2 regions of the Rhizobium sp. P1_C7 genome follow, and region 1 is predicted to be linked to the other one. Evidence: riboswitches for the same ligand, from Rfam matches in the RefSeq annotation. Region 1 holds a riboswitch; the other holds the start of a gene.
The links. Region 1 has a riboswitch for S-adenosylmethionine ahead of metA (homoserine O-acetyltransferase MetA). Riboswitches for the same ligand answer to the same signal wherever they lie in the genome.

Region 1 (8,893 bases):
ATCCCTATCGCGTCACCTATCTGCTCTCGCATCTCGGCCTGACGGGTGAAGAAGATCCCCAAAACCTCTCCGGCGGGGAGGCCCGCCGCGCGGCACTCGCGCGCGTCCTTGCGCCAGAGCCCGATATTCTCCTTCTCGACGAGCCTACCAACCACCTCGACCTGCCGACGATCGAATGGCTGGAAGGCGAGCTGCAGAAAACCCGAAGTGCGCTCGTCCTCATCTCGCATGACCGTCGCTTCCTCGAAAAAGTCTCGACCGCGACCGTGTGGCTCGATCGCGGCACCTCGCGCCGGCTCGACAGGGGCTTTGCCCATTTCGAAGCGTGGCGCGACCAGGTGCTGGAAGCCGAGGAGCTGGAGCAGCACAAGCTCGGCAAGGCGATCGAACGCGAGGAGCACTGGCTCCGCTACGGCGTCACGGCACGGCGCAAGCGCAATATGCGCCGCCTTGGCGAACTGCAGACGATGCGGTCGAACCATCGTGGACACAAGGGTCCGCAGGGCACGGTGCAGGCAACCGTTTCCGATGCGCAGGAATCCGGCAAGCTCGTCATCGAAGCGGACAAGATCACCAAGACATTCGGCGACCGGCCGATCGTCACGCCGTTCTCGATCCGCGTCCATCGCGGCGATTGCATCGGCCTCGTTGGACCGAATGGCGTGGGAAAGACGACGTTGCTGAAAATGCTGACCGGGCAGCTCTCGCCCGATAGCGGCACAGTCAAACTCGGCACCAACCTGGAAATCGCGACGCTTGATCAGAAGCGCGATGAGCTCAACCCCGACGAAACACTCGCCCACTACCTGACGGACGGCCGCGGCGACAACCTGCTCGTCAACGGCGAGCAGCGCCATGTCACGGGCTACATGAAGGAATTCCTGTTTCAGCCCGAGCAGGCGCGCACGCCGATCAAGAACCTGTCGGGCGGAGAGCGTGCACGCCTGATGCTGGCGCGTATCATGTCGCGCCCGGCAAACCTGTTGATCCTCGACGAGCCGACGAACGATCTCGACATCGAGACCCTGGATCTGCTGCAGGAGATTGTCGCCGGCTTTCCCGGCACCGTCATTCTCGTCAGCCACGACCGCGATTTCCTCGATCGTACGGTGACATCGACAATCGCACCCGCCGCACCCGATGCGCCGGACGGACGTTGGATCGAATACGCCGGCGGTTATTCCGATATGCTGGTACAGCGCAAGGGCGCTGCCGACGAACGCAAAAGATCGGAGAAGGCGGAGAGGTCGAAGACGCCGGACGCCACACCCGTTGCTGAGGCGCCAAAAGGAAAAGGCAAGCTCTCCTTCAAGCAGAAGTTCGCGCTCGAGAACCTCCCGAAGGAGATCGCGAAGGCCGAAGCCGAAATCGCCAGGCGCGAAGAAAAGATGGCCGACCCCTCTCTCTTCAGCAAGGATCCCGCGACATTCAGCCGTCTCGCCGCCGAAATGGAGAAATTCCGCGGCAGCCTGACGAAGATGGAAGAGGAATGGCTGGAGCTCGAAATGCTGCGGGAGGAGTTGGAGGGCTAGATCAGCCCTTCCTCCGAGCGCGCCGCACGATACGCAGGCGACTCCTCACTTTTCCTTGATTCGCCAGTGTTCCAGCGCCGGGACTAATCTGACCGCGCGGTTGCAGCGCACCGACCAGACGACCGCATGGAGAAAGACCATGTCCCGCAATCTCAGCATCTCAGTGGCGACCGTCCTTGCCACCAGCGCCCTCACGATCGCATCGCAAACTGTATTCGGCGCAGACGCGCAGCGCGTGCGCGTGCGCGGCGCGATCGAAAGCCTCAGTGGCGACACGCTTGTCGTCAAGACAAGGGAGGGCACCGACCAGACGGTGTCGCTGAAACCTGAGTGGAAAGTCGGGGGCATCAAGAAGGCGTCGGTCGAAGATATCAAGCCGGGAGATTTCGTCGGCGTTGCGTCGCTGCCGAAGGCCGACGGCGGCGACGGAGCCCTCGAAGTGCTGATCTTTCCTTCGGCGATGAAAGGCACCGGCGAAGGCAGCCGCCCTTGGGACTTGAAGCCAAACAGCACCATGACCAATGCGACCGTTGCCAGGGCGGTCAAGGCGATCGACGGCCACACCATTACGCTGACTTACCAGGGCAAGGAAAAGACCATATCAATCGCTGACGATACGCCGATCGTCACCTTCACGCCCGCCGGCAAAACGGATCTGACGCCGGGTGCACAGGTGATCGTTATGGGCGAAAAAGCGACCGACGGCACGATCTCTGCCGCGCAGCTGACCGTCGGCACCAACGGCGTTGTCCCGCCCATGTGAACGGTCACAGCGCTGGCGCCCGTACGTTCGGAACTTTTGCCATGGCCTTCGCTTCAGGCTTCGCGTCCAGCGCCTCGAGATGCAGCACGCGCGGCTGAAACGCTTCCACATAAGCCTCGGATCGACCGATATAGATCATTGTGCTCTCTGGCATCGAGGTAAGCACTTTCATCATCGTGGCTTGCCATTCCGGCTCCATCCCTTCCAACACTTCGTCGAACACCATCCAGCGCGGGCGAACGAGAAGCAGCCGGGCAAAGCCGATGGCGCGCTGCTCGTCGGAATCGAGCAGTTTGTCCCAGCGCGCGCGCGTGTCGAGCCGGGCAATCAGGTTGTGCAGGCCAGCCTTCTCGAGGACCGCCTCGACATCTTCGTTCTTGTAGGTCTGCGCGGGCTCGGGGAATGCTAGGGCTTCGCGAAGCGTTCCACCCGGAATATAGGCCGACTGCGGAACGAAAAGCATGTCGTCTGCGGGCGGAAGGCCGATCTTGCCACCACCGCATGGCCAGAGCTCGGACAGCGCAAGGAAGAGGAGCTTGCGATTGAGGTTGTGGTCACCGTTGATCATGACTTTCTCACCGGCCTTGATCGTCACGCTGTTCTCACGCAACCGGAAGCCGCCGCACTGATCGATCTGTTCATCGATCTTGGCCGCGATCCTCACATTGTCGAGCGTCAGCGTGCCGGGAGCGCTCCTCTCGTAGGCGATCATCTCCTTGAGATCGACATCGTCGCCCATGGTGGTCAGCGCCTGCCGGAAATCGGTGACCCGCATCAGAGTGGCCCGCCATTCGGCGATCGGGCCAAAGTTCGAGACATACCAGCGAAGAGCCGTATTCACCTGATTGAACGCGCCGACGGACATCATCAATTGGCCGAAGGTCAGGCCCCCGGAGAAATAAGCAGGCGCAGCAACGATGATCGGGATGACAACGACGAGCCAGCCGTAGCCGGCCGAAACCCAGGTAAGATTGACGTTTGCCATCGCCACACGTTTGATAACGGTGAGGACTGCACTGATATCGGTATTGATGCGACCCCGCTCGTTTTCCTCGCCGCGCGCGGCGGTGATGGCGGGTATGTTTTCGTTGGCGTGCATCAGGGCAAAGCGGAGCTCTGCTTCCTTGGAGAAGCGGTCGGCATTCAGCTTCACAAGTTTGCGGCCGACGAGCTGGCTGAGCACGGAGGCAGAGGCAGCGTAAAAGATCGCGGCCCAGACCATATAGCCCGGAATGGAAAAACTATGGGTGCCGAAATGAAAGACGAAGCCGCTGGAAAGTTCCCACAGCACGCCGATGAAGCTCACCAGAAGGATGGTCGATTGCACAAGGCCGATGACAAGCCCACTCGTACTTTCGGCAAGATTGCGTGCGTCCTCGTGCAGGCGCTGGTCTGGGTTGACACCGATCAGACCGCTTGACGCCAGGCGAAGCGCGCGCTTGCGCTGCAGCCACTGGTCGACCAGGTCTCGTGACAGGCCCTCGCGCATATAAAGCGCCGTCATCTGGTTGAGCCAGGCCTGTATGACGTTGAGCAGCAACAGCATGCCGGCAATCACCGCAAAGATTTTGAGCTGGTGAAAGAAACCCGGCAGGTCACGCCGCGAGATACTATCGTAGAACGGCGCATTCCACTGATTGAGGATGACCGTGGCATATGCGGTGGCCAGGATGATGGCAATCAGCGCAGTCGAAAGAACAAGGACTCGTCCCCGCACCCTGGAATTCCAAAACGCTGAGAACATGACCTTCAGCCGGTAGACCAGGCTGAGGTCGTAGCCTACCCTGTCCTGTCCTTGAATGCTCGGCCTGCCTTTGACGTCATCTGCCATTATGCTTCCCTAAGCGGTCTATCCTACCTGAATAACATGGTGTTTCAGCCTGTCCAGCAACAGATTCTAGCACGCTTTAATGCGTGAGTTACCGCGAGCCCCCGAGCGCGTCTTTTTCAGTGATTGATTCGCAGCCCGACTGGCGCTATTTAAGGCATTCCGTGGTGATTTGGCCGGCCGGCTTGCAGCCACGTTAAAGAAGTTGCTAAAGGGCCGCGTGCGGACCGATAGCGATATTTTCGTTGTTTTCATCGAGTGACCGCAATGCCTATCAAGATTCCCGATACCCTGCCCGCCTTTGAAACCCTGGTTCAAGAAGGTGTGCGCGTGATGACCGAGACGGAAGCGATCCGTCAGGACATCCGTCCCTTGCAGATCGGGCTTCTCAATCTCATGCCGAACAAGATCAAGACCGAGCTGCAGATGGCACGCCTTGTGGGCGCCTCGCCGCTGCAGGTCGAGCTGTCGCTCGTGCGGGTCGGAAACCACAAGGCCAAGAACACCGCTGAAGAACATCTTCTCTCCTTCTACCAGACATGGGAGGAGGTAAAGCACCGGAAGTTCGACGGCTTCATCATAACCGGCGCACCGATAGAGACGCTGCCTTACGAAGACGTCACCTATTGGAGCGAAATGCAGCAGATCTTCGACTGGACGAGAACCAACGTCCATTCGACAATGAACGTGTGCTGGGGCGCGATGGCTGCCATCTATCACTTCCACGGCGTTCCGAAGCACGGGCTGAAAGAGAAGGCATTCGGCGTTTACCGCCACAAGAACCTTGCACCGTCATCAGTCTACCTCAACGGATTCTCCGACAATTTCGAAGTACCTGTCTCACGCTGGACCGAGGTGCGCCGTGCCGACATCGAAAAATCGCAGGATCTTGAAATCTTTATGGAATCGAGCGAGATGGGCGTTTGCCTCGTCCACGAAGAGAAGGGCAAGAGACTCTATATTTTCAACCACGTCGAATATGACTCCACCTCGCTTGCCGACGAGTATTTCCGCGATGTGAACGCCGGCGTGCCGATCAAGATGCCACAGAACTACTTCCCGCATAATGATCCGTCGCTCGCTCCGCAGAACCGCTGGAGAAGCCATGCACACCTATTGTTCGGCAACTGGATCAACGAGATCTATCAGACAACGTCTTACGACCTGAACGAGATTGGCGAGGACGGCTGAGCATCCATCGCCGTGATAAGAAAGCGCTGCGGCCTCTCGCCTGCAATGCCTGTTTTTTGTCTCGTGCCGGTTGCGGTTTGGGGCAAATGGAGGCAGGTTCCGTGCCTCAATAGAAGATATATTTAGGCGGTGGTGATGGCGGACACATTGAAGCGGGAAGTTTTCGGGCAGACCAAGACGGGCGAACCCGTCCATCGCGTCGAAATCAAGGGTGGTGGGCTGACGGCCAAGGTCATGACATGGGGCGCGGTGATCCAGGATTTGCGGCTTGAGGGCCACGACGCGCCGCTTACCCTCGGCTTCGACAGCTTCGACAGCTACCCCGTTCACTCCTCCTATTTCGGCGCGACTCCGGGTCGCTGCGCCAATCGCATTGGCAGCGGCAGGTTCACGCTTGACGGCAAGGACTATCAGCTGGATCTGAACGAGAACGGCATCACCCACCTTCACGGTGGCAGCGACAATATCGCCAAGCGCAACTGGACGATCGTCGAACACGACGTCGATCGCGTTGTTCTGAAGATCGTTGACGCTGACGGCCGCGGCGGATATCCCGGCAACTGCGCCATCCTTGCCACATACTGGGTGCACGGCGACGGGGAGTTGTCGGTCACCTACGAAACGTCGACTGACCAGCCGACGCTCGCGAACGTCTGCCAGCACGCCTATTTCAATCTGGATGGTCGCGAAGACACGCTCGGCCACGACATCATGATCGCCGCCGACGGCTATCTGGTGACGGACGAGAGGCAGATCCCGACCGGAGAAGTACGCCCGGTCGACGGCACTGTCTTCGACTTCCGCGAGATGTCCTCGATGAGGCGGTTCGACGGTGACCAGCAGGCGCTTTACGATCACAATTTCTGCCTTTCAAGCGAACGCACCGCCAAGCGTTCCGTGGCGCTTGCCCGCAGCCTGCACTCCGGCGTTTCGATGGAAGTCCGCACGACGGAGCCGGGCGTGCAATTCTACGCCGCCTTCAAGCTCAGCGTGCCGGTACCCGGGATTGGCGGCCGCAAATACGGACCTTTCGCCGGCTTCTGCCTGGAAACGCAGATCTGGCCGGACGCGGTCAACCATGAAGGTTTCCCGAGCGCGGTCGTTCGTCCGGGAGAAGTGCTGCGACAGGAAACGGATTACATTTTCTCGAAGAGTTGACCACACCCTTCGCCACAGAAGGATGAGTAGTGCGCACGCATCGCCAGCCCCATGCTCCAGTAAGGATCGTCACCCTACCGTTCCATCAAACTTACACAAACCTGATCATGTATAAACATTTTCAGGTTTGACGTTGATTTCCTGCTTCACTGGGGACGGTTTCACCGACGTCTTGCGACGGCGGCCAGCGCCTTCCCCTCCACAGGCAGCCACCGCGGAACTCGCGGCGATATGCCTTACAGCATAATTCTCCAGATTGATCGCGGCGTTGACGTCGCGGTCGTGTTCGGTGCCACAGCCCTCGCAGACCCACTTCCGGTCGTTGAGGGCCAGCGTCTCGTTCTTCCCGCCGCAGCAATGGCAGAGCTTGCTGCTGGCAAACCACTGGTCTGCCGCAACGACAATCCCGCCACGCATGTCGGCCTTGTAGGTCATCTGCCGTCTGGTCTCGAAGAGACCCATGTCGGCGGTCGAGCGCGCCCTGCGGCGGTTTTTCAACATGCCTTTGACGTTCAGCGTCTCAACGCCGATCGTGTGAAAGCGCCTGGTGATGTCAGTCGTCAGTTTATGCACAGCGTCACTGCGGATGTTGGCGATCCGCAGGTGAAGCTCTGCCAGTTTCGTCTTTGCCTTGGTCCGGTTCTTCGAACCCTTTACCTTGCGGCTGAGACCGCGCGACAGCCGCTGAACACGGTTCAGCAGCTTCTTGTGGGGCTTCGGTCCTACGACCTTTTCCCCGTGCGAGAGCGTTGCGTGGGTCGTCAGCCCGACATCCACCCCTGTTGCGCCTTGGTTTTCGGCTTTTGGCAGGTGCGATAAATTGTCGAGGATGACGTTGAAGGAAACGAACCAACGGTCAGCCTTGCGGCTGACCGTTGCGGACTGGATTTTTCCTTCAAAGCGCAACGGCTCTCGCATCCGCACCCAACCGAGATTGGGGATGCGGATGCGAGAGCCGTTCAGGATGAACTGGTCGTTGGTCAGAGTGAAACGGTCGTCGATGCCCTTCCTGCGGAACGTCGGGTATTTGGCCCGTTTCGCCCAGAAGTTCTTGAACGCCTCGCCGAGCTGGACAATCGCCATTTGCGGGGCGTTCTTGGTGACCTCGGCCATCCACGGATAGTCGGTCCGTTTGATTAGGTTGAGCTGCCGCCGGAGGGAATACTGCGGTGGCCGCTCGAGGCTGTTGTCGAGCTTCCAGGCATCGTATTGCTTCTGCCATTCGGCGAGCGCCCAGTTATACGCGAAGCGCGCCGTGCCGGCCGCCTTCGCGAAATGGGTCCGCTGGCTGTTGTTGGGATCGAGGGCGATCTTATGGGCGAGGATCATGTTGCGTCCTCAACAGCCTTGCGGACACCATCGATAAGCTTCTGGTTCTTTCGGCTACGGCTACCGTAAAGCCTAGCGGAAAAGACCGTGATAATTTCCAGCACGTCCTTCGCCAGGTCTTCCTCGAACGAGGTGTCTTCTCCTTGGTTGATGATCACCACCTCGACGTTTTTCGCCTGGCAGATGGCGAACACGAGTTCGGCCCCGAACCGCAGAAGACGGTCCTTGTGCGTAATCACAAGGCGTCCGATTTTGCCGTCGACGAGGTCGGAAAGTAGCTGTTTCAGACCTTTTTTCTGGTAGTTCATTCCGGAGCCGAGGTCGGAGATTAGATCGAATGTCCATCCCTGCTGGGCGCAGTAAATTTCAAGGACCTGCTTTTGCCTTTCGAGATCGGCCTTTTGATCGGAGCTTGATACTCGGGCGTAGGCGATTGTCTTGCGGGTATCGAGTTGACCCGTTTTCCGAGTGTTTATTACTCCGGTGATTGCCGCAACGTCATATCGACGATGGCCAGCTGGCGTTCTTTCGGGAACGAGATGTCCAGAAGCCTCCCAACGCCGCAACGTCACGGGAGCAACTCCTAGAATGCTTGCCGCTTCCCCAATTCCAACATACTTACTCATTTGGTCATAATGGTATAGAATTGAATAGATATCAAGCGATCTGTTTCAGCCCCCGCAGGAAGCTGCGGGGTTTTTGTTTAAATCATTTCTTGCTTGCAATTGGTTCCAAATAGGTTCTACTTATTTCCTATGGATAGAACCAGTCTGATAGCAGAGATCGATAGCCGCGGTCTGCGCGATGAAACCCGCACCGGGCCGCTCTACAGGCGTCTTGCGCAAGCTCTAACCGGATTGATCCAGGAGGGTCTGCTAAAACCGGGCGCGGCTCTTCCGAGCGAACGCGATCTTGCCGAAGCCTTGCAAATTGGTCGTGTGACCGTTCGTACCGCTTATCGCGATCTCCTGAACGCAGGCACTCTCGAATCGCGGCATGGCAGCGGCACCTTCGTGTCCAGCAGGGTAGAGCGCATGGAGCAGTCGCTCTGGCGGCTTTCCTCCTTCTCCGCCGACATGCGTTCGCGCGGTC
Region 2 (8,893 bases), on a different contig from region 1:
TGGTTCCAACGCTCAAGCCATTACCGCCGGCGCAAGCGAGATCCGCTCTTGCGCCGACGAACTATCGAAGCGCACCGAGCAGCAGGCAGCCTCCGTCGAGGAGACGGCTGCCGCCCTGGAACAGATCACGACAACGGTCAAGGACGCCGCCAAGCGTGCGGAGGAAGCACGATCGCTGGTCGCAAGGACCCGTGCCGGCGCCGAGAAATCAGGCGAGGTGGTGCGCAAGGCCGTGAGTGCGATGCATCAGATCGAACAGTCTTCCGTCGAGATCGGCAACATCATCGGAGTGATCGACGACATCGCCTTCCAGACCAATCTTCTGGCTCTCAATGCCGGAGTCGAGGCCGCGCGCGCCGGCGAGGCCGGCAAGGGTTTTGCCGTCGTCGCTCAGGAAGTGCGCGAGCTCGCGCAGCGCTCGGCCAACGCAGCCAAGGAGATCAAGTCGCTGATCACCACCTCTGGAGGGCATGTGGAAGCCGGTGTTTCGCTGGTTGGCGAAACCGGAAACCAGCTCGACGCGATCGTCCAGGAAGTTCAGAAGATCAACCAGCACGTCCATGCGATCGCGGAGGCCGCGCGCGAACAATCGACGGGCCTGCAGGAGATCAATACAGCCGTCAACACGATGGATCAGGGAACGCAGAAGAATGCGGCCATGGTCGAGGAAAGCACTGCCGCAAGCCACAAGCTCGCGACAGAGGCCGCCGCCCTCAACAATCTGCTTGGTCAATTCAAGCTGACCGGGACCGGCGGCATGGCGTCCACCTCAGCACCGATGCAGACCGGCTCCGTGCAGGCAGTCTCGTCCCGATCCGTCGGGAAGCCTGTCGTCACGCGCAAGGCCCCGGTCCGGATTGCGACCCCTGGCGTATCGCGCGCCACCACTTCGCCCGCACGGGCACTTGGACAACAGCTTGCAAGTGCTTTCAGCGGAGGAAGCAACGCGTCTTCCAATGCAAACCAGGAGGCAGACTGGACCGAGTTCTGATTCGGCGGAAGGCCATTCACAACAACGAAATGGGCGGCTCAAGGCCGCCCATTTTCATATCGACATATGCCAATCCGATTTGCTTGAAAAAACGTCGCTTAGGCAAACCCCAGAGGAACTTCCTCGACTTTCCGGCCACGACCATAGTCACGCTCGTAGGAGGACCGGCTGTCATCGCGTTTGTACGCAGCGATCTCCATTTCAGGCATGTGATAGCCATCCGCATAGGTACCGGTATCTCTGGCGTCGCCGATGTCGCGTTTCGCAGTGAAAATTTTCAGGAGCATTGCGCTATTCCTCCTCGTGAGCCTGATAACGGTCGACATGCCGCCTCAGTTCCATGTACCGAAGAATAGTTAAAAATTAACCATATCTGTTAGCGGATCGTCAAGCAGGCGAAATGAAGTAAACGGCGAGCGGGGTGCGTTCGAGATTCGCCGCCATGCATCATTCTTGCGCGAAGATCGGCTGCGGATGTCAGTTCGCGGCCGGGACCGGGCAACTCATGTCGCCTTCCTCGCAGCAGGTAGACCTTGAGTGCCTTGGTGGGCAGTTGCGCCGGCCCATCCAGGCACATCGCATAGATCATCGGGCAAACGCCACCGTCTGCGGCGCAGTTCCCTCGAGGACCAGGGTAAACCGCGGCCCGTATCGCTCGATCAGCACATCTCGCGGCGAATTGCCGGCATCGGTGTAGCGGACGCACACCCGCGGTGCGCTCGCACCGACACGCGCGAACTCGCGCCTGATGGGCGCGACGGGCAGCGTGCAGTAAAGTCGAACAGGATCCAAGCTGATCGCGTAGGTCATTGCTGCCGGTCAAAATTGAAAAATAAGAGTCAACAAAGCTTGCAAGCAGGAAAAGATATACTCAAAAAGCACGAAGTACGAACAGGCGCCGTAAAACCACGGTTTGTTCCCCAGTTCGAAACTCTATATAAGTTATTGAAAAGATTTCTGGAGCGGGTGAAGGGAATCGAACCCTCGTATTCAGCTTGGGAAGCTGCTGCTCTACCATTGAGCTACACCCGCGTCAGAGCGAGATTTCCAACAGAAGGGGCCCGATGTCAAGCGGCGCGGCTCGCTGTCATAAGCGGAAGTGTTTCGAGAGCTTCAAGCCCTGTGCCTGATAGTTCGATCCCAGGCCGGAGCCGTATAGGCTCGATGGATGCTCCTGCATGTGTTCGTAGACGAGACGGCCGACGATCTGGCCATCCTCGAGGATGAAGGGCACTTCGTGGCTGCGCACTTCGAGAACGGCGCGGCTGCCGCGGCCGCCGGCCGGCGCGTGGCCGAAGCCGGGGTCGAAGAAGCCGGCGTAGTGAACGCGGAACTCGCCGACCAGCGGATCGAAAGGCGTCATTTCGGCAGCGTAGTGGGGGGGTACGTGCACAGCTTCGCGCGAGACGAGGATATAGAACTCATCCGGATCGAGGATGAGTTCGTTGCGCCCGCGGCTGAAAAGCGGCTCCCAGAAATCGTAGATATCGTGCTGCGCCTTTTTGTCGACATCGACGACGGCCGTGTGATGCTTGCCGCGGTAGCCGATCAGGCCGTCCTTGTCGCCTGCGAGGTCTATCGATAGCGCAATGGCCCCACCCGACACGTTCGGCACTTTGCTCGCGACAAGCGTTTCGGCATCGTGCAGCGCCAGCAATTCAGGTTCGCCCAGCAGAGCATGGCCGACGCGGAAGCGGATCTGCGACAGGCGCGAACCACGACGAACGACGATCGGGAAGGTGCGCGGGCTGATCTCGAGATAGAGCGGCCCCGAATAGCCGGCGGGAATCTTGTCGAACTCCTGCGCGTAGTCGGTGATGACGCGGGTGAAGATATCGAGGCGGCCGGTCGAACTCTTGGGGTTTGCGGAGGCCGACATGTCGGCGGGCAGATCCAGTTTCTCCATCAGCGGCACGATGTAGACGCAGCCTGTCTCCAGCACCGCACCTTCACTGAGATCGACGACGTGAAGGCTCAGGCGGTCCAGTTTGTCGGAAACGAGGTGCGACGGTCCCGGCATGAAGCTCGCACGAACGCGAAACGCCTTGGCGCCAAGCCGCAGATCCAGGCTCGCCGGCTGGATCTGATCCTGATCCATCTCGCGCTCGGCGATGAGACGCCCCGTATCAAACAGCGCTGATATCGCGCGGTCTGCCAAAATTCCTGTTTCGCGAGCCATCTTGCCACATCCATATTTTGCCGCAGAGAAAACCAAACTCGAGGAATTGACGCAAGCACGGAACGGCAGTATTGCAGCTTTATCCCGTGGTGATTTGGCCGGTCGGCTTGCAGCCACGTTAAACAAGTGGCTAAATAGACCGGGGTTAAACCGGTCTGCATTCGCGGCCGGTTTTTTTGTGTTTGAAAGTGGTGATGGCATGAGCAAGACCTGGCGCCCGGCAACCCAACTCGTCCACGGCGGAACGATCCGCTCGCAATACGGCGAAACCTCCGAGGCAATCTACCTAACCCAAGGTTTCGTCTACGATACTGCGGAAGCCGCCGAAGCGCGCTTCAAGGGCGAGACCGAGGGCTACATCTATGCCCGCTATGGAAGCCCCACCAACGACATGTTCGAAAAGCGCATGTGCGCGATGGAAGGCGCCGAGGAAGCCCGCGCCACGGCCTCGGGGATGGCCGCCGTCGCTGCGGCTATTCTTTGCCAGGTGAGGGCCGGCGACCATATCGTCGCCGCCCGCGCCCTGTTCGGCTCCTGCCGCTGGGTGGTGGAGACGCTGGCGCCGAGGTACGGCATCGAATTCACGCTGGTCGACGGACGTTCCCTGGAAAACTGGGAAAAGGCGATCCGCCCCAATACCAAGGTGTTCTTCCTGGAAAGCCCGACCAACCCGACGCTCGAAGTGGTCGATATCGCGGGCGTCGCCAAGCTCGCCAACCAGATCGGCGCCACTGTTGTCGTCGATAACGTGTTTGCGACGCCGATCTTCCAGAAGCCGCTGGAACTGGGTGCCCATATCGTTGTCTACTCCGCCACGAAGCACATCGACGGTCAGGGACGCAGCCTCGGCGGCGTGATCCTTTCCGACAGGGAATGGGTGACGGAGCATCTGCAGGACTATTACCGCCATACCGGCCCGGCAATGTCGCCGTTTACGGCATGGACTCTGCTGAAGGGCCTCGAGACGTTGCCGCTGCGCGTCAAGCAGCAGACAGAGAATGCCGCCAGGATCGCGGATTTCCTTGCCGACCAGAAGCAGGTCGCCAAGGTCATCTATCCTGGCCGCAAGGACCATCCGCAGGCCGATATTGTCGCCAAGCAGATGAAGGGGGGCTCGACGCTTGTTGCCATCGAGCTGAAGGGCGGCAAGGAAGCAGCCTTTGCGCTGCAGAATGCGCTTGAGATCGTCAGGATCTCCAACAATCTCGGCGACGCCAAGAGCCTGATCACGCATCCGGCGACGACGACGCACAAGAACCTAACGGACGAAGCGCGCGCCGAACTCGGCATTTCGCCGGGCACCGTTCGTCTCTCCGCCGGCATCGAGGACACCGACGATCTGATCGAGGATTTTGCCCAGGCACTTACCAGGGTCCAGGCGTAAAAAAGCGCTGAGGCTGATCGGATCGCATTTGATCCGACCAGCCTCAATAAGCGGCAGCACCACCGCCACTCGCGCCAGACTGGCAAGGAATTACCCTTAACACGCGAAAAGGTCGCCATTACGGGCATTTAACGGACGATGGCCACCGGGTTTATTGACGTGCCGAGCCTCTTATAAGATACCAGTAACGTATTTTGACTAAGGTGTAGGCATGTACCGCGCCCTGACACGAGACATTGAAGTTATCGTCGAGCCCTTTTACCTGGAGGAGCAATCCGACCCGGAGGATGATCGCTATGTCTGGGGCTACCGGATCGTCATCAGCAACAATTCCGATCTCACCGTCCGTCTTGTGAACCGTTACTGGAACATTACCGACCAGAATGGCGTGGTGGACGAGGTGACGGGTGCCGGGGTGGTCGGCGAGCAGCCGCGGCTGGAACCGGGCGATACCTACGAATACTCTTCCGGCTGCCCTCTCGATACGCCATCAGGCCTGATGTTCGGCCACTACCAGATGGAGACCGCCGAAGGCGAGTTCTTCGATGTCGAGATACCCGCCTTCTCCCTGGACTCGCCCGGACTGCTCAGAGTGCTTAACTGATCATTCTGCCGCCTGGGTCAGTTCTTCGACCTCGAAACGATAGGTCGTGGAGCAGAATTCGCAGGTGACGGCCACCTGTCCCTCCTCCTGGCTTGCGTCAATTTCCTCGGCCGAAAAGCCCCTGAGGACGCCCTTGATCTTCTCCCGCGAACAGGAACAGCGATCAAAGACCGCGCGAGGCTCGTAGACGCGCACGCCACGTTCATGAAACAGCCGGAAGAGCAGGCGCTCGGTGCCGACCAACGGATCAGTCAACTCGTCTGCATCGATCGTCTCGACGAGCGAACGCGCCTCGGCCCAAGCGTCGTCATCGGTGTGATGGTTCGCACTCGTATCGCCATCTCCACCGTGAAGATCGGGCTGGCGCATGCGCTCCGGCGCCTCAGGCAGGAACTGAGCGATCAGGCCCCCTGCCCGCCAGCGGTGGCGCGGCTTGCCCGTTTCGTCCCGGTCAAACAGCTCGGCCGCGGCCAGGCGGACGCGCGTCGGGATCTGTTCCGACTGGCGGAAGTAGGTGCCGGCGATGTCTTCGAGGGTCGCGCCGTCGAGCGCAACGATGCCCTGATACGGCTGGCTGTACTTGCCCTGATCGATGGTGAAGGCGAGCATGCCCTTGCCGAGCAGCTGTTCCGGCTCGGTCTCACCGGCGGCGACAGCCTTGTCCAGCAAGGCCTGATCGAAGCGTGCGTAGGCACGCACATTCTCCGGCGTCGCGAAATCGGCGACGAGCAGGTCGACGGGGCCATCGCCCTTGGTCTGAACGGTGAATTTGCCTTCGAATTTCAGCGACGTCCCGAGCAGAACCGTGAGCGCTATGACCTCGGCCAGCAGCCGGGCGACCGGGGCGGGATAGCTGTGGCGCTCGAGGATTGCATCGAGCATCGGGCCGAGCTGCACGGCGCGCCCACGCACGTCGAGACCTTCGACCTGAAAGGGAACGACATGATCGTCGCCGGCGAAATCGAACTCGCCGAGGGCGGCTGCTGCTTCTGCCATGGTCTTCTCCTAGTCGTCAGAGCGGCAGACAGGTGGTCCATCCGCTCGCGCGGCCACAGGCCCTTCCGGCCAAATGTGGCGTCCATTATGGTTCAGATCGCGCCCAGGCACCAAGCAAGAATCGACTTCTGCGCATGAAGACGGTTTTCCGCTTCATCGAAGACCACGGATTGCGGGCCGTCGATCACCTCGTCCGTTACTTCCTCACCACGATGGGCAGGCAGGCAATGCATGAACAATGCATCCTTGCCGGCCTGTGCCATCAAAGCCGAATTGACCTGATAAGGCTGGAAGACGTTGTGACCCCGGGCCCGATGCTCCTGATTCATGGAGACCCAGGTATCGGTCACCACGCAATCGACGCCGGCGACCGCACGATCGGCATCATGACCAAGCATGATTTCGGCGCCCTCATTGCGGGCCCAGTTCAGATAGTGATCCTTTGGCTCGGAACCAAGAGGCACCGCCATGTTCATGCGATAACCGAAACGGGCAGCCCCTTCGATCAGCGAATGCAGCACGTTGTTACCATCGCCCGTCCAGGCAACCGTCTTGCCCTTGATAGGGCCACGATGCTCCTCGAAGGTCATGATATCGGCCATGATCTGGCACGGATGGGTGTCGTCCGTCAGCGCATTGATCACAGGAACGGTTGCGTGCTCGGCAAGCTCCAGCAGCCGCGAATGCTCGGTGGTGCGGATCATGATCGCATCGACATAGCGCGACAGGACCTTGGCCGTGTCGCCGATCGTCTCGGCGCGTCCGAGCTGCATTTCCGTGCCCGACAGGAACAGCGTCTCGCCGCCGAGCTGACGCATGCCGACATCGAAGGAAACACGCGTGCGGGTCGAGGGCTTTTCGAAGATCATCGCCAGCATCTTGCCGGCGAGCGGCTTGTCGCCCTGACCGGCCTTGAATGCCTGCTTGCGTGAAATGGCGTCGTTCATGATGACTCTGAGGTCGGATGCCGTGACTGCAGAGAGATCGAGGAAGTGTTTGGGGGAAGCCATGTGTCTTTACCTATCAAGCCCGCCGTCCGGCTGGGCACCTTAATCCGTTCAAGCCGTCTTCTTGATCTTGGAAGCGCGCACGCTCTCGGCGGCGCGCTCAAGTCGGACGAGCCCTTCGCGGGCTTCGTCCGCGGTGACGACGAGAGGCGGGAGCAGGCGGATGACATTGTCGCCCGCCGGGATCGCCAGAAGATGAGCGGCACGAATCGCCTGCAGCAACTCCGTCGATGGCACGGCTGCCTTGACGCCGAGCAGAAGGCCTTCGCCGCGCACATCCTCGATCACATCGGGAAAGCGGTCCTTGAGCGACGCCAGACCCTGGCGGAAAACGAGGGAAACGTCATTCACGTGCTGGAGGAAGCCGTCTTCGAGAACGACGTCGAGCACGGCATTTCCGACAGCCATGGCGAGCGGGTTGCCGCCATAAGTCGAACCGTGAGTGCCGGCCTTCATGCCCGAGGCTGCCTCGGCCGTGGCAAGGCAGGCGCCGAGAGGGAAGCCGCCGCCGATACCCTTGGCAACCGCCATGATGTCAGGCGCAATGCCGGACCACTCGTGGGCAAACAGCTTGCCGGTGCGGCCGACGCCGGTCTGGACCTCGTCGAGGACGAGCAGCAGGCCGTTCTCGTCGCAGAGCTGGCGCAACGCCCTCATGAACTCGTTGGTCGCCGGACGGACACCGCCCTCGCCCTGAACGGGCTCGATAAGGATAGCCGCCGTTTCGTTGGTGATGGCCGCACGAACGGCTTCGACATCGCCGAACGGAACCTGATCGAAGCCAGGCGCCTTGGGACCGAAGCCTTCGAGATACTTTTCCTGTCCGCCGGCGGCGATCGTCGCCAGCGTGCGGCCGTGGAACGCGCCTTCGAAGGTGATGATATGGAACCGCTCGGGATGACCCTTCGAATATTGGTAGCGGCGCGCGGTCTTGATCGCGCATTCGAGCGCTTCGGCGCCAGAGTTTGTGAAGAACACCTTTTCCGCGAAGGTTGCACTGGTCAAACGCTTGGCCAGCGTTTCCTGGCCGGCGATCTCATAGATATTGGAGAGGTGCCAGACCTTGTCGGCCTGTTCCTTCAGAGCGCCGACGACATGCGGGTGGCCATGGCCGACGGAGGTCACGGCGACGCCCGCACCGAAATCGAGATATCGTTCGCCAGTTTCGGTAATCAGCCACACGCCCTCTCCTCGCTCGAACCGCAACGGGGCACGAGAGTAGGTATCATAAAGCGGCGCGGCTTCAGCCATGGCGCGATCTCCTGTCATTGGCAAACGAGCAACCGGACTCCGGCTAAGAAGCGGGTCCGAAAAATTAAAAATGCCGCCTTTCGGCGGCGAGCAGCACTATTTACTTTTCGCACTGCGATGTCAACAAAACTGAGCTTTTACTGCATGCGTCAAGCTGCCATTCGGGTCACCCTGACCTATCAACAGCTAATGTTGCAGAAATGACTCTCACGCCCAGCAAGTTGGGGAAAACTTGAGATTCGATTCTTCGGGATTCAACCGACTCTTGTCACGGAGTCGGCCTCACACTAGGTTAAAACTCAATTACTAGACTGCATGCGGCGGAACTAGTCACCAACATCGAGCAAGCGTTTGTTGCTTCGGATGCGTCCGAGGCAGCGGTGAAGGATTCTGCCTACACCAACGCAATTAAGGCGGAGACAGGGGCATGAACTGGACAGACGAGCGCGTTGAAAAACTGAAAAAGCTTTGGGCCGAAGGC

Region 2: another riboswitch for S-adenosylmethionine. It lies ahead of AC1D2R_RS02390 (O-succinylhomoserine sulfhydrylase); the one in region 1 lies ahead of metA (homoserine O-acetyltransferase MetA).

The regions. Positions count from the first base shown of each region.
Region 1 is NZ_JBFUAL010000006.1:183,538-192,430, forward strand. It holds gene AC1D2R_RS11555 (ABC-F family ATP-binding cassette domain-containing protein) at 1-1,532, shown strand, start outside; gene AC1D2R_RS11560 (DUF5666 domain-containing protein) at 1,672-2,295, shown strand; gene AC1D2R_RS11565 (ABC transporter ATP-binding protein/permease) at 2,300-4,126, opposite strand; SAM riboswitch at 4,278-4,355, shown strand; gene metA (homoserine O-acetyltransferase MetA) at 4,391-5,314, shown strand; gene AC1D2R_RS11575 (aldose epimerase family protein) at 5,450-6,472, shown strand; gene AC1D2R_RS11580 (RNA-guided endonuclease InsQ/TnpB family protein) at 6,578-7,801, opposite strand; gene AC1D2R_RS11585 (IS607 family transposase) at 7,798-8,427, opposite strand; gene AC1D2R_RS11590 (GntR family transcriptional regulator) at 8,557-8,893, shown strand, end outside.
Region 2 is NZ_JBFUAL010000001.1:472,135-481,027, reverse strand. It holds gene AC1D2R_RS02415 (methyl-accepting chemotaxis protein) at 1-991, shown strand, start outside; gene AC1D2R_RS02410 (hypothetical protein) at 1,090-1,278, opposite strand; gene AC1D2R_RS02405 (hypothetical protein) at 1,577-1,801, opposite strand; tRNA gene AC1D2R_RS02400 (tRNA-Gly) at 1,950-2,023, opposite strand; gene AC1D2R_RS02395 (2'-deoxycytidine 5'-triphosphate deaminase) at 2,079-3,170, opposite strand; SAM riboswitch at 3,247-3,325, shown strand; gene AC1D2R_RS02390 (O-succinylhomoserine sulfhydrylase) at 3,370-4,554, shown strand; gene apaG (Co2+/Mg2+ efflux protein ApaG) at 4,766-5,158, shown strand; gene AC1D2R_RS02380 (Hsp33 family molecular chaperone) at 5,159-6,154, opposite strand; gene argF (ornithine carbamoyltransferase) at 6,247-7,164, opposite strand; gene AC1D2R_RS02370 (acetylornithine transaminase) at 7,213-8,412, opposite strand; gene AC1D2R_RS02365 (GcrA family cell cycle regulator) at 8,840-8,893, shown strand, end outside.